One region of the Paenibacillus sp. Y568 genome, then DNA from elsewhere that is predicted to be linked to it. Evidence: predicted binding sites of a transcription regulator. Region 1 holds the regulator's gene; each other region holds the start of a gene.

Region 1 (11,031 bases):
ATTCGCTCATACCATTCCCACAGGAATGCAGCATGGGACAATAACGGTTATGTTACAAGGGTATGCTTTTGAAGTTACAACCTATCGAACAGAAAGTACATATGAGAATCATCGCCGACCCGACGAAGTTACTTTTGTGAAAGAACTATCGGAGGATCTTAAGCGGCGTGATTTCACGATGAACGCCATAGCGAGAGCTGTGGATGGGTCATATATTGATCCTTTCGGGGGTCAAGAAGATATGAAGAAGCGCATCATTCGATGCGTAGGTGAACCTCTTGAACGATTTGACGAGGATGCGTTACGTATGGTTCGTTGTGTACGATTCGCGTCCGTATTCGAATACTCCATCGCTAAGGAAACTTGGAGAGGATTATTATCTCATCGTAGTAAGCTTGAATATGTTGCGATGGAACGTATACGGGTTGAGATGGAGAAAATGATGAGTGGGAAGAATCCTCTTAGAGGGCTCGAACTCCTTCGTCGTAGTCGTCTGTTGGAATACGCCAAAGTTCCTGTATTAAGTCAGCGATTTAATCGTGATATCGTTATGGGTCTTCATGCATTATCACTTGAACCATCCGGTGTGAAGTGGGCATTACTTCTCTATGCCGGTGGCTTTACATCGATTGAAGCAGGGGAAGTCTTGCGTAAATGGACGTTCAGCAATCAAGAGAAGGATGAAATTTGTAATGTGCTTCAATTGGATGAACAAGTGAAACTTCTTGCTGACAATCAGAACATTGGAACAATCGGTGAAGAATTACGAATATCTTGGATTCGTTTAGTTCTTCGTTATGGTAAGTCTACAGCTAAGAACTGGCTTCAACTTCAAGGCGTTCTTCCAGAGCAACAAAGAATCATACCTGTAGAGTGGTTGAACCTCTTCGCTACATGGAAAGAGCAGATGAAAGTACATCACCTTAAAGAATTGGGCATAACAGGTAGAGAAGTAATACAGGTTAGCCATCTTCCTGCAGGCCCTTGGCTCGGAGAGCTTTTACAACAATTATTACTAACGGTAGCAGCGGGTTCTATACAGAATGATAAAGATTCTTTAATAGAGGAAATAAAGCGGGTGAACAACAAACGTGGCTGAAGAAACCTTATTGAGTATTTTACTTGAGAATTCCAATGATTTCATATCTGGTGAAGAAATGAGTCGCAGATTATCGATTAGCCGCACAGCCGTGTGGAAGCAAATTAATAAGCTCCGAATTCTTGGATATGAATTTGAAGCAGTTTCGAATAAAGGATACCGTATTCTTGCGAGACCAGATTTCCTTGATAAGGTAACTTTGACAAATGCACTGAACACGAAGGTAATGGGTTCGAATCTAGAAATCATAATGAGTACTGGATCTACACAAGAAGAAGCTCGACAAAGAGCTGAATTAGATGCACCTGAGGGTACGCTTATTATTGCTGAAGAACAAACAGGTGGTAAGGGAAGAATGGGCCGAAAGTGGTTCTCTCCAAGTGGTAAAGGGATTTGGATGAGCCTAATTCTTCGACCACAGCAGGCGATAGAATATACTTCTCAGCTCACGCTTCTTACGGGTGTTGCTGTTTGTAGAGCTATTAGGAAGACGACAACGCTACAAGTTGGCATTAAATGGCCCAATGATATTTTGCTGAACCATCGTAAGATCAGTGGTATTTTGCTGGAATCTATCATAGAAGACAAAGTTGTTCGGTATTGTATTGTTGGAATAGGAATTAGTGTGAATGTAGATTCGGAAGATTATCCGGAAGAATTAAGAGATACAGCAACATCGTTAAAAATTGCAAATGGAGCTTCAGTGGATCGTACGATGTTGATTGCTGCTGTTCTAGAAGAATTTGAAATGTTGTACAAGTTATATGATGAGGAAGGCTTCGTTCCAATTGCATCTTTATGGGAAGCACTGTCCGTGACAATCAACCAAGAGGTTATTATTAATACGGTACATGGGCTAAGAGAAGGTGTTGCTATGGGATTAGATCCGAGTGGAGCACTACTTGTAGATATAGGGATGGGGAACATCGTCCCCGTAGTCTCTGGAGATGTCAAACTTAAATAGTGAAAGTTGATACCTTATTTGTTATACTGGTTTTGAGGCGGTACCGATCACGAATCGAACTGCACTTAAGCTAGAAGATTAGATTGAATAGAACTACATCTGTTACATGAATAATATGTAGTGGGTGACGTTGGATTCTGCTCTGAGCCGAAAGGACCGAGACAGAAGGGACGATCGAAAGTGACTCTTTTTTGACTATCGGACCTTTTTAGTGCACATGCTAAAAGGTTTTTTTGTTGTGTTAAATACCAAAGGGTTTTCTAACACAACAGGCCGTTTTTAAGAAGAGAAAGGGGCACATTTATATGCCAAGGAAATCCGCATTAAACATTGTGAAAATGAAAAAAATGAAAGTAGAAGGTACGCCTTTAACCATGGTTACGGCATACGATTATCCTTCTGCGAAATTAACTGAAGAAGCGGAAGTAGATCTCATTCTTGTTGGAGACTCGCTAGGTAATGTGGTCCTAGGGTATAACAGTACAATACCTGTGACATTGGACGACATAGTCTATCACACACGAGCGGTAGCAAGAGGGGCTGAGCATACGTTTATCGTAGCAGACATGCCTTTTATGACGTATCACGGAAGTCTGGATGAGACGTTACGAGGTGTCAGAAGACTGATGCAAGAAGGTTATGCACAAGCCGTCAAGATGGAAGGTGGCATCGAAATTTGTGCTACCGTAGAAGCTGTCGTTAAATCGGGTGTTCCTGTGCTTGGGCATATTGGTTTAACCCCACAATCTGTGAACCAGATTGGTGGATATCGAATTCAAGGGAAAGATCCTGTAGATGCTCAAAGATTGATGAATGAAGCCAAAGCATTAGAAGCTGCGGGTGCATTTGGGATTGTTCTTGAATTGGTAACGGAACAGGTTGCTGAAGCTATCTCCAAAGAATTATCCATTCCGACCATCGGTATTGGTGCAGGGCGATACTGTGATGGACAAGTGCTTGTATTCCATGATGTTTTTCAATATGCATCTCCTTATATAAATAAACGTTTTGTCAAAACATATGGCGATATAGGATCCGTCATCCGTGAAGGGTTAGTCAACTATGTGAAAGATGTGAGAGAACGCTCTTTTCCGTCCGAAGAACATGTGTTTATAGCTGAGGATCACGTGCTGGAGTCTCTTTATGGGAACAGTGCCGCAAAGGTGGAGAAATGATGAAGACCATTCGAAATATAACAGAACTCCGTCAAGAGTTGAACCAATTTAGAGCACAAAGTAATTGGAATGGCACGGTTGGATTAGTTCCTACCATGGGTTTTCTTCATGAAGGTCATGCTAGCTTAATAAGTCGTGCTCGTGATGTAAACAACTTGGTTGTTCTAAGTATTTTTGTGAATCCCATTCAATTTGGACCTGGTGAAGATTATGAGACTTATCCTCGTAATGAAGAGAAAGATGTAACCTTAGCTGAAAGTAAAGGAGTGGATATCGTATTTATTCCCACTGTGGAAGAAATGTATCCCACGCCGACCAAGACAACCATTAGAGTGAGTGAAGTAACACAGTTATTGTGCGGAGCATCTCGTCCAGGGCACTTCGATGGTGTGACTACCGTTGTGAGTAAGTTGTTTCACATTGTACAACCGGATCAAGCCTACTTCGGTTTAAAAGATGCACAACAAGTCGCTGTACTTCAACAGATGGTTCATGATTTAAATATGAATATTGACATTGTTCCTTGTCCTATCGTTCGTGAAGCAGATGGATTGGCACTCAGTTCAAGAAATGTTTATCTAAGCTCAGAAGAACGTAAACAGGCTTTGGTGCTCTCTCGCTCTTTACATGTTGTTATGGATGCATTGAATGATGAAATGGCTGTTAAGACCTCTGTGGTTCGTGAGAAGCTCGTGAATTTAATTGGTGCTTCACCGATGGCTGTTATTGATTATGTTGAGGTGCTAACCTTTCCAGAATTAAATCGTGTGAACGAAGATATTCTGCTGACTGATATCACAGGGCAAATTATCATGGCTGTGGCTGTGAAGTTTGGAAAGACGCGACTTATAGACAATATGTTATTCACTCCAAAGGAGGTATTATCTCTTGTATAGACATATCATGAAGTCCAAGATCCACCGTGCAACGGTCACGGAAGCTAATTTAAATTATGTAGGTAGTATTACCATAGATGAAGATTTAATGGAGTCAGCAGATTTATTTGAGAATGAGAAAGTACAGATTGTAAATAATAACAACGGAGCTCGTCTAGAAACGTATGTGATTCCTGGTCCACGTGGAACTGGCGTTATTTGTCTTAACGGCGCAGCAGCTCGATTAGTTCAACCTGGAGATTCAGTTATTATTATTTCATATGCGATGATTTCTCAAGAGGAACTTGCTTCTCACAAACCTACGGTAGTATTTGTAGATGAGAAGAATCAACCGATTGAGTTAATGGATAAAGAAGTACATGCAACGATTCGCTAATAATTAGGTAAGAGTTCTCAACATATTATGTAATGTATGGGATGGCGCATGAAAAGGACCACTTCAACAAAAAATGAAAGCAGGAAGACGCACTGATTTCATTATGGTTAAGGGTGGGATGCAGGCCATGTTTCAACATGTATTCGCTGAAATGAACCACATGTTAGGGGAAATTGTCAAGCATTACCCAACCGCGCAAGAGTCCCAAAAGCAGCTATTGATTCAAAGATGGAATATGCTTAAGGCCATGAGCGATGGGATAATTGAGGAGTGGTTAGCCTTTGAAGACAAAATGAGTACGTTCCGAGAACATACGGTGCTTCCACCTGTATTTCCTTTAGGGGACACCCCTGAGATGGGAATGGATTCTTTTGTTAGAGGACAGGGTTATTATAAGTTACTGATGTATCGTCAATCTATACAGCAATTTTCTCAGATCGTCTACGATTATCCAGACAGTTTACTTGCTCGGATGTATATTGCGATGGCTCACCTTCATTTGGAGGAAACGACAGAAGCTTTAGAACATTTCCAATGGATTCTTCCACTGGCGGAGCATAAGAAGTTGAAAGCTATGATCTACAATGCATTAGGCTGTATTCAAGCTAAACTTGCGGATACGGGGAAAGCCCAGGAATATTTCACATTAGCCTTACAAAATGATCCGAGCTTACCTGATCCACTTATTAATCTGCAAGTTTGCAATCAAAATCGCGGTCAACTCCAGTATGGAAGTCAGCTCATTTCATTAATTTAGTATTGACTCAAATTAAGGCGATGCCCGTACTTGCGAAAGCGACGGAGTATCGCCTTTTCTTCCGTCCTTTAAAAATGATGGCTTAGCTGGGTCTACTTGATGAATAAATTCTGATCTTCTGTTATGCTGTTAGAGAGACTGGATTGAAGGGAATATTTAAACATGAAATTTGCCGTACTGGACTTTGAAACAACAGGCAACCAGTCCGCCGATGAAATTATTCAAGTTGGACTTGCCATAATCGAAGAAGATCAATCGATATCCCGTGTTTACGGGTCTTATGTTAATCCAGGGATTCCAATCCCGCCATTTATTTCTAATTTAACAGGTATAACCAATAGTGATGTTGAGAACGCTCCTTCTTTAGAAGAGATGATGATGGAGTTAGTTCCCATGCTTGATGATGTGGTATTAGTCGGGCATAATGTTTCGTTTGATTTTAATTTTTTGCAAAATGCACTTGATCGATGTGGTTATTTACCATACAACGGTCGTATACTGGACACGATAGATTTCCTGAAAATCTGTTTCCCATCGTTAACCACTTACCAATTAGGTCTGGTATCTACACAATTTGGTATTCAGCACGATCGACCCCATCAGGCCGACAGTGATGCATTAGCAACAGCGCATGTATTATTGAAATGTCTGGATGAATTGATTAGTTTACCATTGATTACACTTCAAAGGTTGAGTGAGTTATTTGGTGATGAGGATAGTGATTTAGCTTGGTATTTCGATGGTCTATGTCGTGAGAAGGAAAGTGAACCCGCACAGGACCTTGAGAGTCATACCTTTTACCGACAATTGGCTCTAGCCGTAGAAGATTGGATCGATATCTCAACACCGCGTAATGATGCAGATGATAATCCTCTGAAATCCATGGATTTCCCGCAATTCCTTGAGAATATTGAAGAACGGCTTCGAGAAATTATGCCACAATATGAGCCGCGTGAATCACAGAGCATGATGTTTGGTGAAGTGATGAATGCACTTGCGAATGATAAGCATCTTCTAATTGAAGCAGGGACGGGCACTGGGAAATCGTTAGGATACTTAATTCCTGCCATTTATCAGAGTGTGAAAAATGAGCAGAAAGTCATGGTAAGTACACACACCATTAACCTTCAGGAACAATTGAGGGAACGAGATATTCCATTACTGACTCAGGTCGTTCCTTTTCCATTTAAAGCGGCTATTTTCAAAGGGAGACAGCATTATTTGTGTTTGAGAAAATTTGAACATAAAATAAACAAGAGAGACTTCGCTAATCCTAAAGAAGATGTAATCTTAGCCGCACAGATGATTGTATGGTTAGCACAGACGGAGAACGGTGATGATGAAGAACTGAATCTTGGAGGGCGTGGCGGAGATTTCTGGGAAACCGTCTCTAGTGACTCTGATTCATGTCTTGGCCGTGCCTGCCCTTGGTTCCGTAAATGTTATTATCATCGTGCTAAGCATGAAGCGGGAATTGCTGATGTGGTTATTACGAACCACTCTAAGTTATTTACGGATGTTAAAGCTGGACATCAATTATTACCTGCTTATGAGCACTTAGTTATTGATGAAGCACATCATTTAGAAGACGTGGCAGGTAAGCATTTAGGTCTTCATATGAAATATTTCACCGTCGTCCATACACTTACAAGACTGTATAAAGATAATCGTAATGGACAATTTCCAGCGTTAATTCAACAACTTCGTTCTTCACATGATGAAAAGGCTTCGGATTGGATAACTTCCATCGATATATTGAGTGGCGAATTAATTGAAGTGAAGGAGCACTGGGACCGACTGAATGATATGTTGTTTGCTCTTCTTCCCGAGCGAAGTGATGCAGCTCCTGGTGAGACTGGACAATTCGTGCTTCGATTGCAACCTACAAAGAAACCAAAGGATTGGGAACTCTTGTCTGCAATTGAGAATCAAATATACGTAACGCTTGGAGAGGTCATTCGTAAATCGGAGAGAATGTTGAACGACATTAAAGAACTAGACGATTTCAACTCAGATAGTCTGATAACGGACATAAGCGGTCTGATTAAGGATTTATCGAGTGAACGCGAAGATCTTCACATGTTCATGGCGCTTAACGATTTAGGCAATGTTTACTGGATGGAGGCTAATGGACATTTCCGTAGCAAATCTCTACAATTGTATGCCGTGCCTGTCGATGTAAGCAAGCAGTTGAAGGAAGTGTTCTTCGATAAAAAGAAGAGTATTATTCTAACTTCAGCAACGTTATCTATCGAGAAATCCTTTCAGTATATGATTGAAAATCTAGGCTTACAAGAAGCATCAGATCAAGGTCGACTTGTAACAGTTCAGCTACCTTCGCCTTTTCGATATCGTGATCAGGCATTGCTCGTGATTCCACGTGACTTTCCAAGTGTTAAGGGAAGTGTAGGAGATGCTCTTTTTGTAGAGACGCTGGTGAAGTCGTTAGCTGACACAGCTATAGCTACGCATGGACGTATGTTAGTGTTATTCACATCCTATCGCATGCTTCGTCAAGTTTATGAACCATTACGTAATGAACTGTCTTCAAGTGATATAACGATACTCGGCCAAGGTGTTGATACTGGAAGTCGAAGCAAGTTGATTCGTCGTTTTCAAGACAGTAGTGCATCGGTACTGTTAGGAACAAGTAGCTTCTGGGAAGGTGTCGATATTCCCGGTGAAGCACTGACTTGTTTGGCCATTGTTCGACTACCATTTCAGCCACCGAACCATCCTTTGGTTGAAGCAAAGAGTGAACTTCTTAAGCAACAAAAGAAAAATCCATTCATGAAACTGTCGGTTCCGCAAGCGGTCATTCGGTTCAAACAAGGATTTGGTCGGTTAGTGCGTACTGCGAATGATAGGGGGATTGTAATCGTATATGATACGCGAGTAATCGAATCATATTACGGCAAACATTTCCTGTATTCATTACCTGGTCCTAAGATGGAGCATATGCCGACCAATCAAATGGTTCCACGGATTTCGGAGTGGTTAAGTGAAAGGGATCCTTCTTGAAGAAGGATCCTAAAGAGTTAATAATTAGGGGGAGCAAGAATGAAATCTGAAAAAATTTCAGAAGCTGTTGTACGCAGATTACCTGTATATCTGCGTTATCTTTCAGATCTTCAGAGACGTGAAGTAGCCACTGTCTCTTCACAGGAGTTAGGTCAAAAACTCGATTTGAATCCTGCACAAATTCGTAAAGATCTCGCTTATTTTGGAGACTTCGGACGTAAAGGTATAGGATATGACGTGGCCTATTTGATTGAGAAGATTGGTCATATCCTGAATCTCGATCAACAAATCAATGTGGTTCTAATAGGTGCAGGTAATCTTGGTCATGCTTTATCCAATTACAATGCTTATCTAAAGGAAAATTTAAAGATTATCGCTGTTTTTGATTCGTATGCTCCCAAGGTAGGTTCCGTTATTAATACGTTAAAGGTCCAACCTATGGAGGATCTAGTGGATACCATTAAGCAACAAAATATAAGAATAGGTATTATTACGGTTCCAGAAACAGAAGCACAGCATGTTGCAGATAAGTTAATAGAAGCTGGGATTAAGGCGATTTTGAATTTTGCACCTGTTGTGTTGAAAGCTCCAGCGGATGTTCGTATTCATGCAGCTGATTTCACAACGGATATGCTTAGTCTTGCTTATTATTTGGATAATGGAAAGGAAGAATCACATGACAGTGAACAATCAAACACAGAAATGGATCATTAAGAATGGTACGTTTGCTGTTCTGAATAATGAACAATCCGTTGTAAAGGGCTATATGCTTATTGAAGATGACCTTATAACGTATATTGGCGAGGACAAACCAGCTGATTCTGATCATATCCCCGTCGTTGATGGTACGCATCTTCTATTTTTACCTGGACTTGTGAATACACATGGACATGCGGCGATGTCATTACTAAGAGGTTATGGTGATGATTTAGCTCTCCAAGTGTGGTTGCAGGAAAAAATGTGGCCAATGGAGGAGAAGTTTACCTCAAAAGATGTTTATTGGGGATCATCGCTCTCTGTATTGGAAATGTTAAAAGGTGGAACAACTACTTTTCTAGACATGTATGATCATATGGATCAAGTCGCTAAAGTAGTGCAAGAATCGGGTATTCGTGCGGTACTAACAAGAGGTGTTATTGGGTTCTGTTCAGAAGAAATGCAACAACATAAACTTCAAGAAGCGATTGCCTTTGCAAAAGATTGGAACGGTCAAGCAGAAGGACGTATTACTACGATGATGTCCCCGCACGCGCCTTACACATGTCCTCCATCCTTTTTTGAGAAGTTTGTACAGGCAGCGCATGATCTAGATCTTCCGATGCATACACACATGTCTGAGACGCTGAGTGAAGTGGCACAGAATGTGACTGATTATGGTCTTAGACCTGTTCAACATTTAGAGAAACTCGGCATGTTCACACGTCCATCTCTTGTCGCTCATGGTGTACATTTGACAGATGAAGAAATTGACATATTAGCTGCCCATCAAGTGGGCGTGTCACATAACCCAGGAAGCAACTTGAAGCTAGCAAGTGGTATTGCACGGGTCACAGATCTATTGAAGGCAGGCGTAACTGTATCCTTAGGAACAGATGGTCCAGCGAGCAATAACAATTTAGATATGTTTGAAGAAATGCGTCTAGCAGCGCTTATTCACAAAGGTATTTCAGGAGATCCAACAGCAATTCCTGCTGCTGAAGCACTTCGAATGGGTACTAGTTATGGAGCCAAATCTCTATTTCTAGAAAACATAGGTAGATTGGCACCAGGTATGAAAGCAGACTTTATCGCATTAAATACCGATCAGGCTCATTTCCTACCACATACAGACTTCATCTCACATTCCATTTACTCTGCAAGTAGTAAAGATGTAGAGCATGTGTGGGTTAACGGCAAACAAGTTGTAAAGAATGGGGCTTGTCTTACTATGGATGAAGAGCGGATTCATCGTGAAGCTCAGTCATCTTTTGAAGGCTTATTAAACCGCTAAGATGATAGGCTATTCCTGATGAAAGGAAGTTCAGGTTGAAGAAGAACAAGAAGAGATGGATTTTACTAGGAATTGCAATCTGTGTGGTTGTATTGTTTGGACTCTATCGTTATTACATATATGTTATGAAGGACCAATGGAGCCAGGAAGACATCGCTATTACAGCAGCAAAGAAACAAACCGAATTAGTGAAAGTCACAAAAACGGACAAATCGGTGTGGGATAATGTAGTCTGGGTCATCGAAGGTAAAAATAAGGATGATCAAGCTCTTATCGTGTGGGTTCCATTCACAGATGAGTACAACGTAGACGAAACATCTGGGTCTGTGCATAGCGAATTTATAAAGGATGGATTATCTGAAAGACAGATTACTGCTATTATTCAGAGTGATCTTCCAAACATTGATGAGATTCGTTTACAGCTCGGGTTGTTTCATGGGACCCCTGTGTGGCAACTCTTTTACAAAGAGAAAGATCATTACTACTATCGATTCTATAGATTCAGTGATGGAACACAATTAGGAGAACAATATACATTACCCAATCGATAAAAATGACGATTCACCAAATAAAAGCTGACGAAATTATTCTATAAAGAATGATTCTTTCGTCAGTTTTTTTTGAATATTCACATAGAATTTTAAATATATCCATAATTTTTCGACGAAATAGTATATTCAATGTGATATACTAATTTGTGTACTAGCGGTATACGTAATTGTATATCAATTCAATTAAATCATAAGTAATTTA
Region 2 (11,031 bases), on a different contig from region 1:
CGACACATTAATTAAAGAGTTCGCTACGAACGAGGCAGGGGTAGAAGAAATAAAGGCGGACGAAGATGGGGAATATAGAATCGAGGTTATAGGCGAGGACACCTCGGGAAGCTTCAAGGTTAATTACAAGATTGAGTAGTTATTAAATGTCATGAATTTAATTACATGTTGTTTTGTGCTAACATAGATGAAAGTGTATAGTTGAAAAGTGCTTTTAGCCGATGGTAGAACGTGCGACTATGGTGAAGGGGCGCTTTTTCGCTATGTAAGGAATAATAAATTCAATATAAACAATGATAAAGATAAATTATATAGAAAGCCTGGGATGTAGAAATGACGCATAGTCTCGATAAGGGAATAGATAGCAAAGTGGAACACCATGGAATGACTACAGTCTATTGGAATGTTCAGGATTTAATTGCGGAAGGTAAAGAAATCAATCCGCAAGATATCGCTGCTGTACCAGTAATGGAAGAAGCTGCAGCGCTTATACGAGCAGGTGGAATTGTGGCTTTTCCAACGGAAACGGTATATGGGCTGGGGGCAGATGCTCGAAGTACCGAAGCGGTAGAAGCTGTATTTGCTGCCAAGGGACGTCCTTCTGATAATCCTCTGATCGTTCATATCGCGGATCGTTCGCAATTAGATGAGCTTGTGATAGAAATTCCGCCTGTCGCGCACATGCTAATGGATATATATTGGCCGGGTCCGCTTACGATTGTTCTTCCTGTTCGACCTGGCGCACTTTCGAATTGTGTTACTGCAGGTTTAGATACCGTGGGAATTCGCATGCCAGATCATCCTATTGCATTGGCGTTAATATTAGCAGCAGATTGTCCCATTGCCGCACCTAGTGCGAATCGCTCAGGACGACCTAGTCCTACACTTGCATCGCATGTGAGCGAAGATTTGGACGGAAGAATTAACGGACTCCTTGATGGGGGATCGGCTGGTGTAGGGGTTGAGTCCACGGTTGTGCGTGTATTCTCGAATGGGGATGTTCAAGTGTTGCGTCCTGGTGGAATTACTATAGAACAGCTTAATTTAGTAACTGGAGCTACCGTTGTTAGTGTGGGAGGAGCTGCCGGTGAAGCGAAGTCAGCTTTAACACCTGGGCATCTAGTCAAATCACCACATACTGATGCATTGGATTCTATTTCGGAACCTCCGCGTTCACCAGGCGTGAAGTATACTCACTATGCTCCACAAGGTGAACTAAGCGTAGTACGCGGTTTTTCACCACAAGCTGTTGCGTCTCATATTAGGAGACAATTGGACGAGGCCTCTAAGGCGGGATTAATGACGGGGTTATTAGCTTTTGATGAACATATTCCGTTCTATGGTTCAGATCCTGCGAACCTAGTTGTTTCACTTGGATCGTTGGCTACACCTGCTGATGCAGCGCATAGATTATATGCAGCGTTACGCCGATTTGATGAGCTAGGTGTAAATTATATGATGTCAGAAGCATGCCCAGAAGAAGGAATAGGTGAAGCTGTTATGAATCGGCTTGTTAAGGCTGCCGGTGGACGAATCATCGATATGAATTAGAGTGAAGGTTAATCATCACTTCGTGTGCTGGGTGTAAGTTATATCGTTCTGGACACATTCCCTTCGTAGGAGATATCTGGTTGATCTGACATGTTTCACTTCTTGTCCGCATATGGTTGTACAAAGTACACAAACGGACTTGGAGGAATACTCATGCTAGAAAATTCTGCCGGATGGGGGCAGCTCATCACAATTTTGGTTATGGCGGCAGCTTTGGGAATGGATGCTTTTTCACTTGGTGTAGGTATTGGCATGAGAGGAATTCGATTGCTACACGTTCTGAGAATAAGCTTAATGATCGGTATTTTTCATATCATTATGCCTTTGTTAGGGATTTATACGGGGCAATACGTTGGCTCGTTGTTGGGAAAAGTAACGGCGTATGTGGCTGGTGGATTATTAGTGTTACTTGGTGGCCATATGATTGTAAATGCCTTTCGAGGCGGTTTTGCTAAAGTTGTAAATCACCGTTCGTGGGGTGGGATGATCCTATTCTCTCTCAGCGTCAGTATTGATTCTTTCTCCGTAGGCGTATCCTTAGGGATGTTTAGAAGTAATTTACTAATAACAATATTAGCCTTCGGATTCTTTGGTGGATTAATGTCGATGATGGGTCTTCTCCTCGGAAGGAAAGTGAGTCGTAACCTAGGCGATTATGGTGAAGCTCTAGGTGGTGCTGTATTATTAGCATTTGGACTCATGTTCATCTTTTGATACAATATAAAAGATGTTACTAGGAGGTGGAGAAACGTGTTGCGTATTTTGTTCGTGTGTACAGGGAATACATGCCGTAGCCCGATGGCAGAAGCGATTCTCCGGAAATTGGCTAAAGAACGGGGTCTTCAGATTGAGGTAAAGTCTGCAGGTGTGGCTGCTAACGAAGGGTCACCTATTTCTAGACATGCCGAAGCGGTTCTACGAGACTATAATATAGATGATACAATAACCTCACAACCACTGAGATCAAATGTTGTACGGGATAGTGATCTCATTCTTACGTTAACACAAGCGCATAAACAACATGTGTTACGGGCTTTCCCAGAAGTTATGGGCAAGATCTATACATTGAAGGAATATGCTGAAGACGATGAGAGTGTACTTCGAGATGTAGCGGAGCTAGATAGTCTTTATGCAGTTTGGGCTATGAACACAGCGTTAGGTAAACCCGTTGAGAATAGAGAACGAATGATTGAGATCCAGCAACGTATTCCAAGCTTTGATATATCAGATCCATTTGGTGGATCCCGCGAAGATTATGAAGTGGCAGCAGCGGAGATACGTACAGCTATTGATCGATTTCTAGTGAAGTTATCAAATAATAACAATTAATTGATCGTTGCATTTCGTCGTTGATTGTTTTATCATGAAAAAAGAAGAACAATCGGTTCCGATGTAACTGGCGACGCTGTGGATTAAACCACGATGGAGCATCGGGATATACGGCCGGTCGCCTGGGCACAAGAGCAATTCTACGGATTACCGTAGACTGCTCTTTTTTCGTATTTTGGCCAAATATTGAGTATAATGGTACAAGATAAAAGAGAGATATTAGGAGGTTTTTCTAAATGAAAATCGCATTAGGTACAGATCACGGTGGTATTCGATTAAAACAGGACATCATAAATGTCATTGAGAAATTGGGACATGAGGTTGTAGATGTAGGGTGTAATTGCACGGATGCGGTGGACTATCCTGATTATGCGCTTCCTGTATGTGAACAAGTGATAATGGGTAAAGTGGATCGTGGGATATTGGTGTGTGGGACAGGGATTGGTATGAGTATTGCAGCTAATAAGGTTCCAGGTATACGTTGTGCTCTAGTTCATGATGTATTCTCCGCTAAGGCCACTCGAGAACATAATGATACGAATGTACTCGCATTAGGCGAACGTGTTATCGGACCCGGTTTAGCTTGTGAGATCGTCAAAGAATGGCTTGTTACGGAATTTAGTGAAGAAGAACGTCATGTAAACCGTGTGAACAAAATCAAGCTTATTGAAGAACGGTATATGCAAGACTAAGGAGGTTTCTTCCATGGATCAGAGTGCGATATCCGCAGCTTCACTCAAAGAACAAGTAGCACTTGTACTGCGGGAACTTGTAAAGGTTGCTAAGCTGAGTAAGGGCAAGATTCTTGTAGTAGGTACAAGTACTAGTGAAGTAGCAGGTAGTCATATCGGTACGGCAGGGGCGTTGGAAGTTGCCGATGAGTTACTTCTTGGGATTGATGAGGTCCGTAAAGAATTTGGATTCCATGTTGTGTTTCAATGTTGCGAGCACTTGAATCGATCATTAGTCATTGAACGAACGCTTCTAGAAGAGTTACGCCTGACAGAGGTTGCCGCAGTTCCGTATCCTACAGCTGGAGGTTCAATGGCTTCTGCTGCTTATCGGAGTATGGTGGAACCTTGCCTTGCAGAGCGTATAGAAGCGCATGCTGGAATGGATATCGGCGAGACTTTGATCGGAATGCATTTACGGCATGTAGCCGTACCCTTCCGTCCTAGCATTCGGTATATAGGGCAAGCCCGTGTGAATGCTGCCTACACCCGTCCGAAGCTTATTGGCGGCGAGCGAGCACGATACCAATTGGAAGGTGAACCTTCCATTCAACAAGGTAATTCTCATATTTGTGATTGATTATAAAAGTAAAACGCAGTGACGAGTAAATTTTTAAGAAAGAAATGTCTCTACACCGTAACTAATGCCTACCGAACAGAAGTATATGAAGAATCATAGCGAAGAGGACGGAATTGTCCTGGAGAAGCGAAGCGTTCGCCTACAGGGTTTCCGTAGGAAAACCACTCCGAAAGCATATGCTTGCCCTCTGATTTCAACCGCAATAGGCGGTATATAATCAAGAAATCAGAGGGCAACAGCGATCGGAAGAACAATTCGTCAGCGTAGCGGGGATTCTAGCACAGGTTATGGAATTAGACCAAGAAACCTTTAGGAGGAATATGAAAATGGAACAATTACGCAAGTTTGACCCAGCAGTATTAGAGGCTATGGACTTAGAACTTAAACGCCAACGTAACAACATTGAACTTATCGCTTCGGAGAATATCGTGAGTGAAGCAGTAATGGAAGCAATGGGTTCCGTTTTGACGAATAAATATGCTGAGGGATATCCAGGCAAAAGATATTACGGTGGTTGTGAACGTGTTGATATCGTAGAAGACATCGCTCGTGATCGTGCGAAGGAATTGTTTGGTGCTGAGCATGTTAATGTACAGCCACATTCAGGGGCACAGGCGAATATGGCAGTCTATCTAGCAGCGCTTAAACCTGGAGATACCGTATTAGGAATGAATCTTGCTCATGGTGGACATTTAACACATGGTAGTCCAGTGAATGCTTCCGGTCTATTGTATAACTTTGTTCCTTATGGTGTTCAAGAGGATTCTTTCCTCATTGATTATGATGAAGTGCGTAAGTTGGCATTTAAACATCATCCTCGTTTAATCGTCGCGGGTGCAAGTGCTTATCCACGTACCATTGACTTTGAAGCACTAGCTTCCATTGCTAATGATGTAGGCGCTCTGTTCATGGTAGATATGGCCCATATCGCAGGCTTAGTTGCTGGAGGAGTTCATCCGAGCCCAGTTCCTCACGCGCATTTCGTGACGACGACGACTCACAAAACACTTCGTGGACCACGTGGAGGGATGATTATCTGTAAACAACCGTGGGCACAAGCCATCGATAAAGCAGTATTCCCAGGAACACAAGGTGGGCCATTGATGCATATTATTGCTTCTAAAGCGGTAGCTCTTAAGGAAGCATTGGATCCATCATTTAAGACTTATGCAGAGAACGTTGTGAAGAATGCTAAAGTGTTGGCTGAGACTCTGATCAGTGAAGGTTTGAACATCGTATCAGGGGGTACGGATAATCACTTGATGCTAGTAGATACTCGTAGTGTGAACATTACAGGTAAGTTGGCAGAGAAAGTACTAGATTCAATCGGTATAACTGTCAATAAAAATGCGATTCCATTTGATCCAACGAGCCCATTCGTAACTAGTGGTATTCGTTTGGGTACTCCAGCTGCAACATCACGTGGCATGGATGAGAAGGCGATGGTTGAGATCGGCAAGATCATTGCTCTAACTCTAAAGAATCCAGAAGATGAAGCGATTCTTGCCCAAGCAACTGCACGAGTGACTGAACTTACAGATCAATACCCTTTATATACTGATTTGAAATATTAATAAATGAATAGTTTGAGATAGACTGGGGATAATTCTCCAGTCTTTTTTTGTTAAAGTGCGAATTTTGTCGAAAAAACGAACTTTGCCATTTGATATGAAACTATAGACTGAATTTAACGTAATTAAAGGTAACTTGTTTCTAAAAAAGTAGAAGTAGGAAATTGTACATATTATAGAAAGACATCATTTCGATGTAGAAATTTCCAACTTAATGATGCGTATATCTCAAATTGAATGAAAGACTGCGTTGACTATGTATATAAGTTAGGTAAATATAAGATACTTTTACTGGTTGACCTTTAGATAAATCAAGGTGGGTGCAAATTCTTTTCGTGGAATGCTATAATAGACGAGGTTTGTAAGACGATGCAGAAGCGTTGATAAACATTAATAACAATAACACATATGAATTAACCGGAGGGATTTACCATGGAAAAAGGAAAATTGGTGATCTGTGATCACCCTTTGATTCAACACAAGCTTACTTTCATTCGGGATGTAGAGACTAATACTAAGGACTTCAGAGAACTTGTTGATGAAGTAGCTACTTTAATGGCATATGAAATTACACGAGATATCCCATTGGAGACTGTTACAGTAAAGACACCCGTGTGTACGACAGAAAGCCAAGTCATTTCTGGACGTATGTTAGGACTTGTTCCTATTCTACGAGCTGGTCTAGGTATGCTTGATGGTGTACTGAAACTGCTTCCTGCAGCAAAAGTGGGTCACGTTGGGTTATTCCGCGATCCAGAAACACTTATGCCAGTGGAATATTATACGAAGCTACCTACAGATGTTACAGAACGCGAATTAATTGTTATCGATCCGATGCTTGCAACAGGTGGTTCAGCTATTGCTGCTATTGACGTGCTCAAGAAACGTGGTTGTACTCAGATTAAGATGATGAATCTAATTGCTGCACCAGAAGGTGTTAAGGCGGTTCAGGATGCACATCCAGATGTAGACATCTACGTAGCAGCTTTGGACGAGCGATTAGATGAACATGGGTATATTGTCCCTGGTCTAGGGGATGCAGGAGACCGTTTATACGGAACGAAGTAAGAAAAGAGGGGTATTCATTTATGTCAAAGAAGATAAAAGTGATGACGATCTTCGGAGTTCGACCCGAAGCGATTAAGATGGCTCCGCTCATTCTGGAATTACAGAAACACCCCGATAGAATTGAATCGGTTGTTTGTGTAACAGCACAACACCGTCAAATGTTAGATCAGGTTTTGGAAGTCTTTAATATACACCCAGATTATGATCTAGATATTATGAAGGAGAGCCAGACACTGAACGAAATCTCCATTCGTGTGTTGGCAGGTCTGGAGCCTGTGCTACGGGAAGCTAAGCCTGATATTGTACTCGTTCATGGAGACACATTAACGACTTTCCTTGCTAGTTATGCTTCATTTATGCAACAGATTCAAGTGGGTCATGTCGAGGCTGGTTTAAGAACATGGAATAAGCAATCGCCATTTCCTGAGGAAATGAATCGTCAATTAACAGGGGTTATTGCGGATTTACATTTTTCTCCAACGGACATGTCTGCAAATAATTTGCTTTCTGAAAATAAATCAAAGTCAAGCATTTATATCACAGGAAATACCGTTACAGATGTGTTTCAATATACTATACAGCCTGATTATCATCACCCTGTATTGGATTGGGCCTCAGGTAAACGACTTATTCTGATGACTGCGCACCGTAGAGAATCCCAGGGTGAACCACATCGCAATATCTTCCGTGCTGTTAAGCGGATAGCCGATGAATTCGAGGATGTAGCCATTGTGTATCCAGTTCATCCGAGTCCCGCTGTTAAGGATCCTGCGCATGAGATTCTTGGGAATCACCCACGGATTAAACTTATCGATCCGTTGGATGTTGTAGATTTACAAAATTTTTATCCCCATACCCATTTGATATTAACCGATTCTGGAGGGTTACAGGAAGAAGCGCCGTCCTTTGGTGTACCTGTACTGGTACTTCGCGACACGACAGAGCGTCCTGAAGGAATTCAGGCTGGAACACTAGAATTGGTGGGCACGGACGAGGAGAAGGTGTACGATCGGACCAAAACGTTATTAACTGATTCTGAAGTATATGATTCCATGAGTAGGGCCGCCAACCCATACGGAGATGGAAAGGCTTCAGAGAGAATTGTCAATGCGATTCTTCACCATTTCGGTTTAGAAAGCGAACGTCCTGAAGAGTTTCACAGAATGTTCACAAATAAGTGAATTGGTGTTATATTTAAACCCATAGAATAGTGTACAGTTAGACTGTACGGTTCTTTGAAATTAGTGAATATACGAGAGATGTTTTCTTGTATTTTCACACTTTAATACAATGAAAACGTTTGATTGACAAACTCTTCAAATATTAAGTAAAATAGGTTGGGATTGAGCTATGGACAACCCACAAAACAATGATAATCCTTGGTATTTAGCTCTTTATATCGGTGGAGCTGGAGGTATTCTTTCTACCTATATTCTCATTGGTTTCTTTACTGCAAGATGGTTAGTCAATGCGTTGGAAGGACCGAGATATTGGATAGCAATAGGAACAATCTCTGGGTTAGTGTTGGGTTCGTTTCATATTGTCATGTTGATCAAAAAGTGGATTGGAGAACAAAATGGATGATATAGCTTCTATAGTGAAGGGTGTCACCAAAGTGTCATTAATCATTATGGCAGGGTTGTTGATGGGTTGGGCGCTTCATCCGGAGACCAGAATTTATACGCTAGGTATGGTTTTGGGCATGACTGGAGGTCTAGTAAGCACTCGTCATCTATCGTCTAAGGTTCGTAATGTTGCACATGCTGTTACAACTCCAGGATCTAGGGCGTATAGCCTAGGGTTTATAAGCCGAATTTGTTTCGCAATTCTAGCTGTGATGTTTTCAGTGAAAGTTGAGCATTTTTCACTTGAACTTACCATAGCTGGACTCTTCGTACCACAGCTTTTGACCATTCCTGTAGGTATATATTTGAGTGTGAAAAAGGTCATTTAATAGATTATGCGAAAGGAGGGAATACATTTCAATGCATGAACATCCGATTATCCATGTAGGGGGACTGAACCTCGATCTATCAGCCATTTTTATGTTGGTTGTGACTATGATTGTTGTATTCGTGTTCGCTAGGCTCTGTGTTCGTAATTTATCGGTAGAGAATCCTTCCAAGCTGCAGAATTTTATGGAATGGGTAGTGGAATTTGTTCAAGGTCTCATTGGAAGTGCAATGGACTTGAAGAAAGGAAAACCTTATTTATCTCTGGGACTTACACTGATTCTATTCATTTTTGTATCGAACTTGTTAGGATTACCTTTTTCTATTATTACAGAAGCGCATGGTCCTGAAGAAATCTTTGGATACGTTATTGAAGCTACAAGAGGTTTAGGAAATGGCGAGCATGCTGAGATTCTTTGGTGGAAATCACCGACCGCGGATATTAACATGACTGCTGGACTTGCAATCGTTATTTTCATCTTAATGAACTATCTTGGACTTAAGAAAAATCGTAAACATTATTTGAAACATTATATTGAACCATTTCCTATTTTCCTACCGTTGAATATTATTGAGAATTTATCTAAACCCATTGCACTTGCAATCCGGTTATTCGCCAATATATTTGCTGGGGAAGTACTGATTACCGTTATCCTGAAGCTTGGTTATATAGGGATTCCGTTTCTCGCGGTATGGCAAGGATTCAGTATCTTTATAGGCGCTTTACAAGCCTTTATATTTACGATCCTGACGATGGTATATATTGCTCAAACAACGATTCACGAAGAACATTAACTACCTTCAGCGAACAGATTCAGAAATGATTGGATTCTTTACGCAGAAGATATTATATTTACTAAATAATAAGAGATTTTAAGGAGGATATTTTATAATGGAATTTTTAGCAGCAGCTATCGCAGTTGGTTTAGGGGCACTTGGTGCAGGTCTTGGTAATGGTATGATCGTAAGTAAGACAGTTGAATCTATTGCTCGTCAACCAGAAGCACGTAACGCACTTCAAACAACAATGTTTATCGGTGTTGGTATCGTCGAAGTTATTCCATTGGCAGCTACTGTTATCGCGTTCTTGATCATGTTCTCGTAATAAAATTGGTTGGCGGGGAGGGCCAATGCCATCCGCGCCTTCATTTTGTTCAAAATGTTCAGAGATATAGACTTTACTCTTAAATCTCTTTATTTATCATAGGTAAACGTAGATCAATCTTATGCGTTTATGCTGGACGATTCGCACTTCGTGCTAACGGAAAGGAGTGACTTCATTGGATATCCATTGGGAGACCATAGTCATATCTATCATCTCATTTATCATTTTATATTTGGCGCTAAATAGATATGCATTTGACAAGTTATTTAACATTATGGAGCAACGCCGCGTACTCGTTCTAAAACAATTAGAAGATGCGAAACAGACTCGTGAACAAGCAACTCAATATGTTGAAGATCAGAAGGTTGCGTTGGAAGATGCTCGTAGAGAAGCTTATGATATCGTAGAACGTTCTAAACAAACAAGTAGTAAACAAGCTGAACAGATTCTTGAAGAAGCTAGCAATGCTGTAGTACGTCTTAAGTCTGAGGCTGTACGCGATATTGAAAGTGAAAAGAACAAGGCTGTGGAAGCATTACGAAGTGAAATAGGTACAGCTTCTGTACAAATTGCATCCAAATTACTTCAGAAAGAAGTAAGTGTGGATGGTACACAAGAACAACTCGTAGACCAATACCTCAAAGAGGTAGGGGGTAAATCATGAGCCGAGATACGGTAGTCGCCAAACGGTACGCTAAAGCACTGTTTGAAGTTGCCTCACAGGATAATGTAACGCTTGAAGTTGAACAACAACTGCAGGCTGTCGTTGAAGCTATTCAATCTAATGATGATATTGAAAGATTCTTAACGACACCGAACATATCCGATGCAGACAAATTGAATGCATTCAATAGAGCACTTCAAGGCAAGCTGTCACAGTCTGTGATGAATACTGTGGAACTACTTGTGAAACGGCGGAGAACGGATATCCTCCCCGATCTTCTAGACAGCTACATCAAATTGAAAGGCGAGAGCCTAGGTATGGCCGATGCCCTAGTGTATTCAACATATCCTCTTGATGACAGTGAAATAGAAGCGGTAGCCACAGAGTTTGGCCAAGTTGCTCACAAAACGATTCGTGTAAATAACCTTGTCGATAAGAGTCTACTTGGAGGATTAAAGGTCGTTATAGGTGATACGTTGT
Region 3 (11,031 bases), on a different contig from region 1:
GAGTAAGAATGGCACTCGGCAAATCTTGTTCACGGATGACGGATTCACCCGTCGCCACTACCGCTAAGCTCCGAGTTGTAGGAATACCTAGCCCATGCATGGCTTCACTAATGATGTACTCGCGTAGCATCGGTCCAAGTGAAGCTCGACCATCCCCTCCGCGGGAGTATGGTGTTCGCCCTGCTCCCTTTAGTTGGATGTCCAAGCGATCTCCTTCTGGCGTTATCTGCTCACCAAGTAGAACAGCCCGTCCATCGCCTAACATCGTGAAGTTCCCAAATTGATGCCCTGCGTAAGCTTGAGCAATGGGCTCCGCACCTTCCGGTATGCTGTTTCCAGCAAGCACCGCTACGCCTTCTTCACTTTGTAATGCCTTGATGCTTAACCCTAAGGATGTTGCCAACTTCTCATTGAGAATAACTAACTGTGGCGATTTCACTGGCGTTGGGTTAGTGTGGCTAGCAAATAATTGTGGCAGACGAGTATAACTATTTTCAAAATTCCAACTTGCTTCTAATCTTTCATCTATCTTTGTCATCGCCATAACCTTCTCTTCGTTATTTTTCAGATCCATAACTATTGTACTCCTATGCATTGTAATAATTGTGTGGCATATAGACAAGCCTGTTCCTTATGTCTAACCCTACCCCATTATTTTTAACAATAATCTCAATATTTATCTTTTTTTTTTTGGAGAAAAAAGCACCTGATGCGTGTCATCAGGTGCTTTTGGTCGTGTCCGTTTGGATCGCCGGTGATCGTCTGCGAACGTCAGATTTGCCAACAATGTATATTCCAAGGCTTGTTTTCTGAATAACCATGGTAATGAGCCATGAAAGCGTCAATGCGACTAATCCACCTGCTATTGTTAACAGATGATAGGATATCACTCCATGAGTCATCACTTTTTGCCGCCATAAAAGCAAGAAGAACGGATGGATGAAGTAAATACCGAACGAGCACGTTCCAATGGAGAATAGGGCTTTGCGTAAAAAATGAAGATGTCCCCCCTCAAGTAGTAACGCGACCTGCATCAGCACTAAGCAGCAAATTGCAACATAGGTGTAGTCGGACACAAAGTTAAGATAAGAAAGATAAGGTTGCGGGATCCAGTGCGGATTCGTTCTCAGTAGCCACATTTGGCCTACATAGACAATGCCGGAGATAACGAATCCGAAATAAAGGGAACGTTGCCGCCAGAGTTTACCCCCTGCTTTGAATTTCCCGGCCGCATAAGCACCCAAGAATAAATAGAGCAGGTACGATCCGATAAATGTACCAACCTTGCTCATATGGAAAATGTAATGGTTCAATATATAAAAGGCAATTTGGAATATGGCGCCGCATAACAGCGGATGACTCTTGACGAACCTATTCCGAAGTAATATATGAAAGAGCGGAAACAGTAAGTAAAATTGGGCAATGATAACGATGAAGTACAGATGGGCGTAGTTGTCACCGATTAGCAGCCCCTTTACATAACGCCATAGACCCTCTCCCACAGACATTTGCTGAATATGCATAACAATAACTAAATAAAAAAAGGACCAGAGTAAGTAGGGAACGATGATTGTCTTCAGGCGCTTCCGGTAAAAAACGAGCCAATTTTGCTTTGTACCGTCGTCGTAGTGATAGAAAAGCAGAAGTGCGCTCAAGAAAAGAAAAGCGGGCACGGCAAAATGAGAAGCAGTGTTAATAATGTGATAAAAGGGATAAAGGAATGAATCCTTCGATAGCTCCATGATTGCATATGACGTCGAATGGATCGCCAATACCGCCAGCATTGTGATACCCCTTAATAGTTCAAGATAAGTAAATCTTTCTCTTTTTTCCACCATGCACCCTCCAAGATCATGTTATTGCATACTAATGACGGTGTTTGTCCGAAATAGGTTTCTGCATAATATTCTGTAATATTTTCCTGAAATAAACCAATAATCTCATTATACTCGGATATCGTCATGAACATGTTCATAATAAATACAAAAGAAGGACCCGCCCCTCAGCGGATCCTTCTACATGCTCTCAAATTACATGAATTAGATAAAGAAATATTATTTCAATTCTTTCCATACCCAGTTTTCTACTTCCGGCAAATCAGTACCTTCTTCACGGATGTATTCATGATGTTTCTTAATCGTAGCATCCATTTCATTCGCAATTGCTGTATATTGGTCTGCATCTGACAAGCTCAACACTGCTTCCTTCACTAAGTCAAAACGGTCCATTTGATTCAATACCCGCATATCAAATGGGGTCGTGATATCGCCATTCTCGCGGTATCCATGGACATGAAGATTATGGTTGTGACGATCAAAGAACAGGTCCTTAATGAGTCCTTCATAACCGTGGAAAGCGAAGATCACAGGTTTATCTTGTGTGAAATAGTGATCGAACTCCTTGTCAGATAGACCACGTGGGTCAAGCTTCTGACTTCTCAGCTTCAACAAGTCAACCACGTTAATATAACGAATCTTCAGTTGTGGTAATTTCTCATGCAGAATGGAGATGGCAGCCAAGCTCTCCATCGTTGGCTCGGTTCCTGCGGAAGCAAATACTACATCAGGCTCTCCATCATGATCCGTACTTGCCCAGTCAATGATCTTCAAGCCTTTATCCACCAATATCTTCGCTTCATCTGCACTAAACCATTGTGGACGTGGATGTTTGGAAGATACGATAAGGTTAATCTTCTGGCGGTCGTTCAAGATCGTATCAAATACAGCTAGCAAGGAGTTCGCATCCGACGGTAAATATTCACGGATAAATTCTGGCTTCTTGTCTGCCAAATGGCCGAGTAACCCCGGATCTTGGTGAGTATATCCGTTATGATCCTGTTGGAACACCGTAGAAGTTGCTACGATATTTAACGATGGGATATCCGTACGCCATTCTTGGTCCGTTGCCTTACGCAACCACTTAAAGTGTTGTGTAATCATCGAGTCAACTACCCGCAAGAAGGCTTCATAACTTGCAAAGAAACCATGACGTCCCGTTAACACGTAACCTTCGAGTAAACCTTCTGCCTGATGTTCGGATAATTGCGAATCAATTATGCGGCCATAAGGAGCAAGGAACTCATCGTTAGGTTCGATAATTTGGTCCATCCATTGACGTTTTGTAACTTCAAATACAGGTGCCAAACGGTTAGACATCGTTTCATCTGGTCCGAAGATTCTGAAATTACGGTTATCTTCATTTAGACTGACTACATCTCTAACGTATTTTCCTAAGACAGCCATATCTTGCGCAATCACTTTGCCTGGAGTGGAGTTATCAAGGACATAATCCCGGAAATCCGGTAACCGCAAATCTTTAATAAGGTTACCCGCGTTAGACACGGGATTCATTCCCATGCGTCTGTCACCCTTAGGCATGATTTCAGCAATTTCAGGTTTTAGACGACCATTGTCATCGAAACATTCTTCTGGCTTATAGCTTTTCAACCATTCTATTAAGGCAGGTGCATGCTTCATATTTTTTTGGTCAACTGGAATAGGAACCTGATGGGCGCGGAATGAACCTTCATTTGGTACTTGATCCCACTCTTTTGGACCTGTCCAACCTTTAGGAGAACGGAAGACGAGCATTGGCCATACAGGGCGGGTAAGGTCATTATTTTCACGTGCATTGTTTTGAATGGCTGCGATTTTCTCGACGATGGTATCAAGAACCTTCGCCATTTCTGGATGCATTAAATCCGGATCTGATCCTTCCACAAAGAACGGTTCCCAGCCCATTCCCTTGAAGTAAGAAGTTATTTCTTCGTTCGACTGACGGGATAGAATCGTTGGGTTACTGATCTTGAATCCATTAAGATGGAGGATCGGCAACACAGCACCATCTGTCACTGGGTTAATGAATCTGTTGGAGAACCATGAAGCTGCTAATGGCCCCGTTTCTGCTTCGCCATCTCCTACAACAACCGCAGAGATTAGATCTGGATGATCCAATATCGCCCCTGCACCGTGGGAGAGCGAATATCCTAACTCGCCGCCTTCATGAATGGATCCCGGTGTTTCAGGAGCAGCATGGGAAGCAATACCGCCAGGGAAAGAGAACTGTTTGAACAACTTCTTCATGCCCGGAATATCTTGTGTGATTTGCGGGTATATTTCAGTATAGCTTCCATCAAGATACGAATTTGAAACCATAACTTGACCCCCATGTCCAGGTCCTTCAATATAGAGCATGTTCAAATCATATTTGTTAATCACGCGATTTAGATGCGCATATATAAAGTTCTGACCCGGAATTGTCCCCCAGTGTCCAATAGGCTTAATCTTAACATCCGACTCTTGTAATGGTGCTTGTAACAACGGATTGTCCTTCAAATATAACTGACCTACTGAGAGGTAGTTGGTTGCGCGCCAATAAGCATCGACCTTAGCTAAATATGTTTTAGATGAGTAATCCAATTGTGTTGTTAGTCCCATTTCTTCCACTCTCCATCTATTTTTATATACGTTCAATTGTGAAACATTTCACGTTGTTATATTTATATCATAACGTTTTTTCAGGAAATTGATACGGTCCAATTATGTGAAATATTGAACATAGTATGAATAATGGATAAAAACAATTCATATTTCTACTAATTTAAGGTTCTTTTATGAATAAATCACAGTAAATTATGCCAAAAAAAGAAGACCGAAGCATTCTTCAGTCTTTCACCGAGACAAACGTATTGAATTTCATATATTTGTAGTGGAATCGCATATGGGAAAACTCGAATGGAGTACCATTATCCAAGAAAAAAATCCCCTCCATGATCCCGACGGGTTCATTTTCTTTCAGACGCAGAAGTTCTTGATCCGTAGCGGTGGAAGGCTCTGCAAATATAGATAAAAACGACTTGGTGACAGCCAGATTATGGGCTTCCTCCAAGTAATTGAATATGGACCCTTCGATAATGGTCTGGTTCAGATTTTGAACAATTTTGATCGGAATGTAGCCTGTTTCAATCATAAAGGGTTCTTCATCAAACAACCGCAAGCGAATGATCTTATAAACAAAATCATGGGGCTCTAGGAACAAATCACGCTGTAACTCCTCCGTTGGTGGAATAACCTCGAAATTGAGTACCTTGGTTGTAGGTTTGATCCCGTGCATATGGAAATTGTCGGTGACGCCTAAATTTGACCCTTCGTAATTGAAGATCGATTCATTCTTTATATATAAAGGGTTAATGAATGTTCCCGACCCTTGCTTTTTAAAAATAATTCCATCATGCTCCATCTTAGTCAGCGCACGCTTCACGGAACTACGGCTAACCTGGTAAGCTTCACTAAGGCTGCGCTCATCGGGCAATCTCATGTTGGCAAATTGTCCGGCAAAGATTTTTGTCTTGAGGTCATCAATAATTTGCTTATAGACGAATTCCGCCATATCGTACTCCTTTTCAGTTCCTGTTCTACTCCTATTCTACCATTAATCAAATGTGAGGTGTGGTAATTTAATGTATAATATGTTTATGATTTATGAACCTATTAGGTCGTCATTGCTCTTAATATAATTACCGTTGAGGAGGAAGATTATGTTTACTTATTACACGAAGCAAGACCATTTTGAGACCTATGTTCTATCCAATGAGGAGCGTAACATTTATGTTGAAGTGGTCCCTGAACGGGGAGCTATTATTAGTAAATATGTACATAATAATGAACCCATTTTTTATCTGGAACAAGAAACATTAGAGGATACCTCAAAGAATATACGCGGTGGTAATCCTATTTTGTTTCCTATTAGTAGCTACTTAGAGGATGAGACTTACACGTACAATGACACCGCCTATCATCTAAAACAACACGGATTCGCGCGTAATCTACCAGCTAAGGTCATCCATACGTCTACTGATGAACACAGTGCTTCAGTCACTCTAGAAATCGTAGGTAATGAAGAAACCTATGAGAGATACCCTTTCCATTTCAGACTGGTCATGCAATATACACTTACTAAGGATGGACTAGACATACAAGCTACCATTCATAATCTGGATCATAAAGTGATGCCCTTCTATTTAGGTTACCACCCTTATTTCTATGTAGCAGATAAAGATCGTCTCGAATTAAACATTCCTTCATCTCATTGCAATGAAATGATACCCCATAGTATGGCGCAGGGTAAGTTTAACTTTAATCAACCCGAGTCTAATGTCATTTATGATCAACTACAATCGAATCAATGTGAGATGATTGATCATGCCAGACAGCTGAAAGTGACAATCACCTCTGAGGATGTATATCAGTATATGGTGTTATGGGCATTGCAAGGAAAATCCTTTGTATGTATTGAACCTTGGATGGCTCCAGTAAATGGGTTGAACATTGGACAAGGTATCCAATTACTTGAAGCTAGCCAAGTACATACATCCACCATCCAAATAAAAGCAGAATCGCTTATATAACTTTCAAAAAGAGATGTTATCTATCTCCGATATGATACCGCGATCGACAAAAACCATGTTGGGTAAATACACCCGACATGGTTTTTAGCTTTTCAGATTTCATCATATACATCTTATTTAAAGACAATAAGTTCCTTACATATGCCTCTTGTTGTACATCAAGGTAATCTGACCTGCGATGTATTCTGAGCTAAATTGAGTACCATCCTTAATCCACCACATAATAATACCCAAGAGTGAAGATGCTATAATATCAACCGAAACCTCTTCCTTCGTAAGTTTAATATTTCTCATTTTTCTACGCCTTTCTATCGTGCTTTTTATTAAATTAAACAAGTTGTTTTTGAATCCTTTGTTCTCAATCAATACCCCAAACACTTTTCGATATTCATAAATACAATCCAAAAAGGTTACTAACTGGTCCTGTTGGGTGCTACTCTTCACTTGTAATAATGGTTCCATTTTCATAGATAGATCATCAAAGATTTCATGTACAATCTGGCGTAATAAGTCATTAATATCCTCGTAATGCAAATAAAACGTGGCACGATTTAGTTCTGCACAGTTCGCAATCTTCTGAACGGTCAACTGAGAGATTTCAATATTATCCGCTAATAAGGAAAAAACCGCATTTTTTAGCATCTTTTTTGAACGAATGGTACGTGGATCTTCTTTTTTATGGGTAGACATTTCATCCCTCTATTATCGATTATTGTTTACTTCATTGACAAATCAATTGATTCTGTCGATTAGTCAACACTTTTAAATAAATTGTAAATAGGCAATTTTCTTAAATACTGATATGATCTATTTTATTGACACTATGTCGAAAAAGCAATGAAGAGAGGTTTTCACATCTATGCAAGAAGACGATAAAAAAATAAATAAAAAGATATTAATAACCATTTTTATCATTGGTTGCTTCTTATCCACTTTGAATCAAACGCTATTAAATGTCGCATTAAGTAATTTAATGGACGTATTTCAAGTATCGGCAACAACCGTACAATGGATTTCAACGGGCTTTATGCTTGTCAACGGAATAATGATTCCTACTACAGCCTATTTAATGAAACGTTTTACAACGCGTCAATTATTCATAAGCTCCATGCTATTTCTATTAGTGGGTTCTATTGTTTGTGCAGCGGCACCCAACTTTAGTATGCTACTAGCTGGACGTATGATTCAAGCTGCGGGTGCAGGGATTATCATGCCACTCATGATGAGTGTAGTTCTTGCGATTTTCCCAGTTGAAAAACGTGGTAGTGCCATGGGACTCCTTGGTCTGGCGATGATATTTGCTCCTGCTATTGGACCAACCCTTGCGGGATTTGTCATCGAATATCACTCTTGGCGCTGGTTATTTATCGGCATAATACCATTTGTCATCATTATCATTTTGCTGGCAATGAAATATTTAGTGAATGTATCCGAAACGTCGAAAGCGAAGCTTGATGTGTTTAGTGTTCTTTTATCAACTATCGGATTTGGCCTCATTCTATACGGATTCAGTAGTGCGGGTAGTAAAGGTTGGGACAATATCATTGTGATACTGTCATTAGTGATTGGGATCATTGTAACGGGTATCTTCTGTATTCGACAAATTAAGTCCAATGATCCACTGTTAAACCTATCTGTATTTAAAAATAAAATCTTTACGATGACATCTCTTATAAATGTATTAGTCACCATGATGATGTACGCAGATATGATCTTATTACCTATTTATCTACAACAAGGTCGCGGATTCACAGCTTTTGATGCAGGACTTTTATTACTACCAGGTGCACTTGTGAATGCGTTTATGTCACCTGTCACTGGTAAACTATACGATCGCTTTGGTGCGAAACCACTCTTTATTATTGGGTTAATCTTTATTATCCCATCGATGTGGGCCGTAACAGATTTATCTGAATCGACAACGTATATGTATTTAATGATTCGTACGATCGGTCTTCGGATTGGGTTAAGCTTCATCACTATGCCACTCAATACGGCGGGACTCAACGCATTACCCAAACAACTTGGTACGCACGGTACAGCAGTGAATAATACCGTTCGCCAAATTGCTGGAGCGATTGGTACGGCTGTCGTAATCACCATTTACACAGTGCAGTCAACAAGCCATGCAGCAACAGTGATGCAGGATAACCCTTCAACTGCTACTGAGCTACTTAAATCCCTTTCATCCATTTTAGGGGCAAGTGATGCCTATTACTTCATGACGATTCTAGCCATCGTCGCGTTTATCATCACATTGTTTATGCCCTTGAAAGCGAAGAAAACGGTTGAAGAAAAAGCATAAGCAGTACAAGAAAATGAATCAATTTTAAGGTATATAAATTAAAAGACGAAGCCATCGATTACGTTGGCTTCGTCTTTTGTTGTGCATGAACTTTATGTGGTCTAACTCACGCTGAGCATTTGTTTTAAACGGTCCAGCTGCAGAAGATGATGACGGTAATGCATTTCAACAAGCAGAAACCATTCCTCCGCACACAGTCCACCAAATGACGGATGGGGTATTGTATGTTCTTTGGACACTTGTACAAGGGTTGGTTCAATCTCTTTCATTCTCTGGAGGACCGTGTATAACCCTTGAATTAGTTGCTCTTTGTTCTCAGGCTGTTCAGGTGTATACTGCGCAGAAGGCGGAACCTGAATACGAATGGGTGGGAAACTTCCTTGAGCAAATACAGCCACACCTCTCTCCGTTTTTCCCGCTTGAGGCACGGGTTGATCTTGACTTGGTACTAAACATTGCTCTAGGTTACGAAGTTGCATATACAGTGCTGAGTTAATAAGATGTTGTACCATCTGCCCGATGGACCACTCATTGTCACTTGGCCTTTGCTTCAGTTGCTCCAGATTAATTGGATCCAGCTCATGAATATAATGTGTCACCGTATCCTCAAAACGTTGTAATGCATCCTTTGTTGTAATCATAATGCTTTGTCTCCTTAGTCATCTTTTTATCTAAGTATACAAAAACGCTACTGACACCTTTATGTCAGTAGCGTTTCAACATGTTCTCCAGTTCATTTCTAACTCGATGTCGGAAGGATTCCGGCTCCAGCACCTCCACGCCACTTCCCCAACTGAACACCCAATGCAGTAATTCCTCAGGCTGTCGAACACGAAGGGTCATCAACAGCCCATCCTTATGTTCCTCTATGGCTTCTGTATAGAAGTTGTTCGATTCCTTTACCTTATCGGCAATGTCAGGTTGGACATGGATGCGAACACGAATGTTGCGATCATCTGTTGGCCGGTATACATTCAAATCAAAATCTGATGACAACTTAAATCCAGCTTCCAATACACGAAGATCCGTCATTCGAGACAACCGGAAATGCCGAATGCCTTCACGCAATTCGCACCATGCGATAAGTACCCATGCCCCTAGATGAAGCACAATACCATATGGTGCAACTGTACGAACACTTTGACGGTTCCCGTCAGCCTCAGCAGTACTTTTAGAATAGTGGAATCTTATTTTTTTTCCTCCAGCATCGCTCCGCGGATCGCTTCCAAGTATGCCTTTGCTTGTATTCGAGATACATCTTCAGGGGATGAAAACAAACGAAAGCCCTTACGAATCCGGGATGCCTCTTTGCGGATCGGTTCCGGCAAGATGGCTTCGATCTTCGCTCTCGAATTTCGAGACTTACTGACATAATGGGCATCAAATGACTGCTCGATAAAATCTATCCCAATGAGTAACGTCACAGCTTCATCCACTGTGAAACTAACGGGCGGTAGGAAATACCCCTCCAGTAAGGAGTATCCCTGCCCTGGCGCCCCTATCACGGATACACCGGCTTCACTTAAAGCCTGAATATCCCTATAGATTGTTCTCACGCTTGTTTCAAATATAGCGGCCAAATCCTCGGCTCGTAACACTTCATTACGCTGCAGCTCAAGCACTATGGCTAACAAACGATCCATTTTGTTCATGCACTGCACCCCTTTCCGAGAGACTTCTTGTATACCAGAGTTGCTACCTATGAACTAATCCTGATTGGCCATTATCTAATTATACTCCGTAACCTTATCTTACCAATTATGATCAAATAATCCAGTCACATTCCATCCCTATTAAATCAATGTTAGTTTCTTTTTCCAAGTTAATTCCTTGCCTTGATCATTCTTGAATAGAAAAATGATTTGACCTTCCTCACCTTTCATCGAATCTGGATAGAAGAACCCAGTATATTGTCCGTTACCACTAATGTAGAATCCATCTCCACCGTTCGCTCCATTTTCAATCGCTTCTTGGATAGAATTTATAATCGTATTATCCTTAGAAATCCACTGTAATTCAGCTAGAGCATATCCTTCCGGAATCTGTTTCACACCAAAATCAAAACTATTTCCCTCAATTGGCTTGGGAGTCTGATCGATAATAACTAATATTTCTTTATCGGATTCTACCGAATTGTCCTTTTGAGGCTTGGTATTCTCTTGTTTACTTTCAGTTGGTTTGACTGGTTCCGATTGTTTAATTGGTTCAGTTGGCTCGGTTTGTTTTGTTGGTTCATTTTGTTCAGATGGTTTAGTTTCTATGTTGTCCGATGGTTCGGAAGGCTGCGTCGTTACGGTCCCCGTTGTTGATCCATTGTTAG

Evidence for each region. The regulator Rex, encoded in region 1, represses fermentation and respiration genes when NADH is low (regulators of the CRP and FNR family bind a similar motif). The targets are predictions, from matches to a motif close to TTGTGAAATATTTCACAA.
Region 2: AC1D7X_RS15455 (AtpZ/AtpI family protein) is a predicted target of Rex. The motif match lies at 8,135-8,152, and genes of this name have one in related genera.
Region 3: AC1D7X_RS09475 (phosphoketolase family protein) is a predicted target of Rex. The motif match lies at 4,473-4,490, and genes of this name have one in related genera.

The regions. Positions count from the first base shown of each region.
Region 1 covers NZ_JCAIUM010000001.1:89,097-100,127, reverse strand. The annotation lists gene AC1D7X_RS00425 (CCA tRNA nucleotidyltransferase) at 1-1,099, shown strand, start outside; gene AC1D7X_RS00420 (biotin--[acetyl-CoA-carboxylase] ligase) at 1,092-2,063, shown strand; gene panB (3-methyl-2-oxobutanoate hydroxymethyltransferase) at 2,369-3,238, shown strand; gene panC (pantoate--beta-alanine ligase) at 3,238-4,134, shown strand; gene panD (aspartate 1-decarboxylase) at 4,127-4,510, shown strand; gene AC1D7X_RS00400 (tetratricopeptide repeat protein) at 4,638-5,267, shown strand; gene dinG (ATP-dependent DNA helicase DinG) at 5,430-8,288, shown strand; gene AC1D7X_RS00390 (redox-sensing transcriptional repressor Rex) at 8,328-9,002, shown strand; gene AC1D7X_RS00385 (amidohydrolase) at 8,965-10,278, shown strand; gene AC1D7X_RS00380 (cell wall elongation regulator TseB-like domain-containing protein) at 10,314-10,829, shown strand.
Region 2 covers NZ_JCAIUM010000010.1:98,012-109,042, forward strand. The annotation lists gene AC1D7X_RS15410 (hypothetical protein) at 1-139, shown strand, start outside; gene AC1D7X_RS15415 (L-threonylcarbamoyladenylate synthase) at 334-1,551, shown strand; gene AC1D7X_RS15420 (manganese efflux pump MntP) at 1,705-2,265, shown strand; gene AC1D7X_RS15425 (low molecular weight protein arginine phosphatase) at 2,302-2,880, shown strand; ZMP/ZTP riboswitch at 2,934-3,015, shown strand; gene rpiB (ribose 5-phosphate isomerase B) at 3,117-3,572, shown strand; gene AC1D7X_RS15435 (TIGR01440 family protein) at 3,586-4,191, shown strand; gene glyA (serine hydroxymethyltransferase) at 4,518-5,765, shown strand; gene upp (uracil phosphoribosyltransferase) at 6,195-6,830, shown strand; gene wecB (non-hydrolyzing UDP-N-acetylglucosamine 2-epimerase) at 6,851-8,011, shown strand; gene AC1D7X_RS15455 (AtpZ/AtpI family protein) at 8,181-8,414, shown strand; gene AC1D7X_RS15460 (ATP synthase subunit I) at 8,407-8,784, shown strand; gene atpB (F0F1 ATP synthase subunit A) at 8,816-9,577, shown strand; gene atpE (F0F1 ATP synthase subunit C) at 9,675-9,887, shown strand; gene atpF (F0F1 ATP synthase subunit B) at 10,063-10,551, shown strand; gene AC1D7X_RS15480 (F0F1 ATP synthase subunit delta) at 10,548-11,031, shown strand, end outside.
Region 3 covers NZ_JCAIUM010000005.1:196,501-207,531, forward strand. The annotation lists gene AC1D7X_RS09465 (protein adenylyltransferase SelO) at 1-538, opposite strand, end outside; gene AC1D7X_RS09470 (acyltransferase) at 720-1,838, opposite strand; gene AC1D7X_RS09475 (phosphoketolase family protein) at 2,055-4,436, opposite strand; gene AC1D7X_RS09480 (GntR family transcriptional regulator) at 4,663-5,388, opposite strand; gene AC1D7X_RS09485 (aldose epimerase family protein) at 5,537-6,406, shown strand; gene AC1D7X_RS09490 (TetR/AcrR family transcriptional regulator) at 6,542-7,096, opposite strand; gene AC1D7X_RS09495 (DHA2 family efflux MFS transporter permease subunit) at 7,266-8,711, shown strand; gene AC1D7X_RS09500 (DinB family protein) at 8,813-9,349, opposite strand; partial or broken gene AC1D7X_RS09505 (helix-turn-helix transcriptional regulator) at 9,417-10,363, opposite strand; gene AC1D7X_RS09510 (hypothetical protein) at 10,505-11,031, opposite strand, start outside.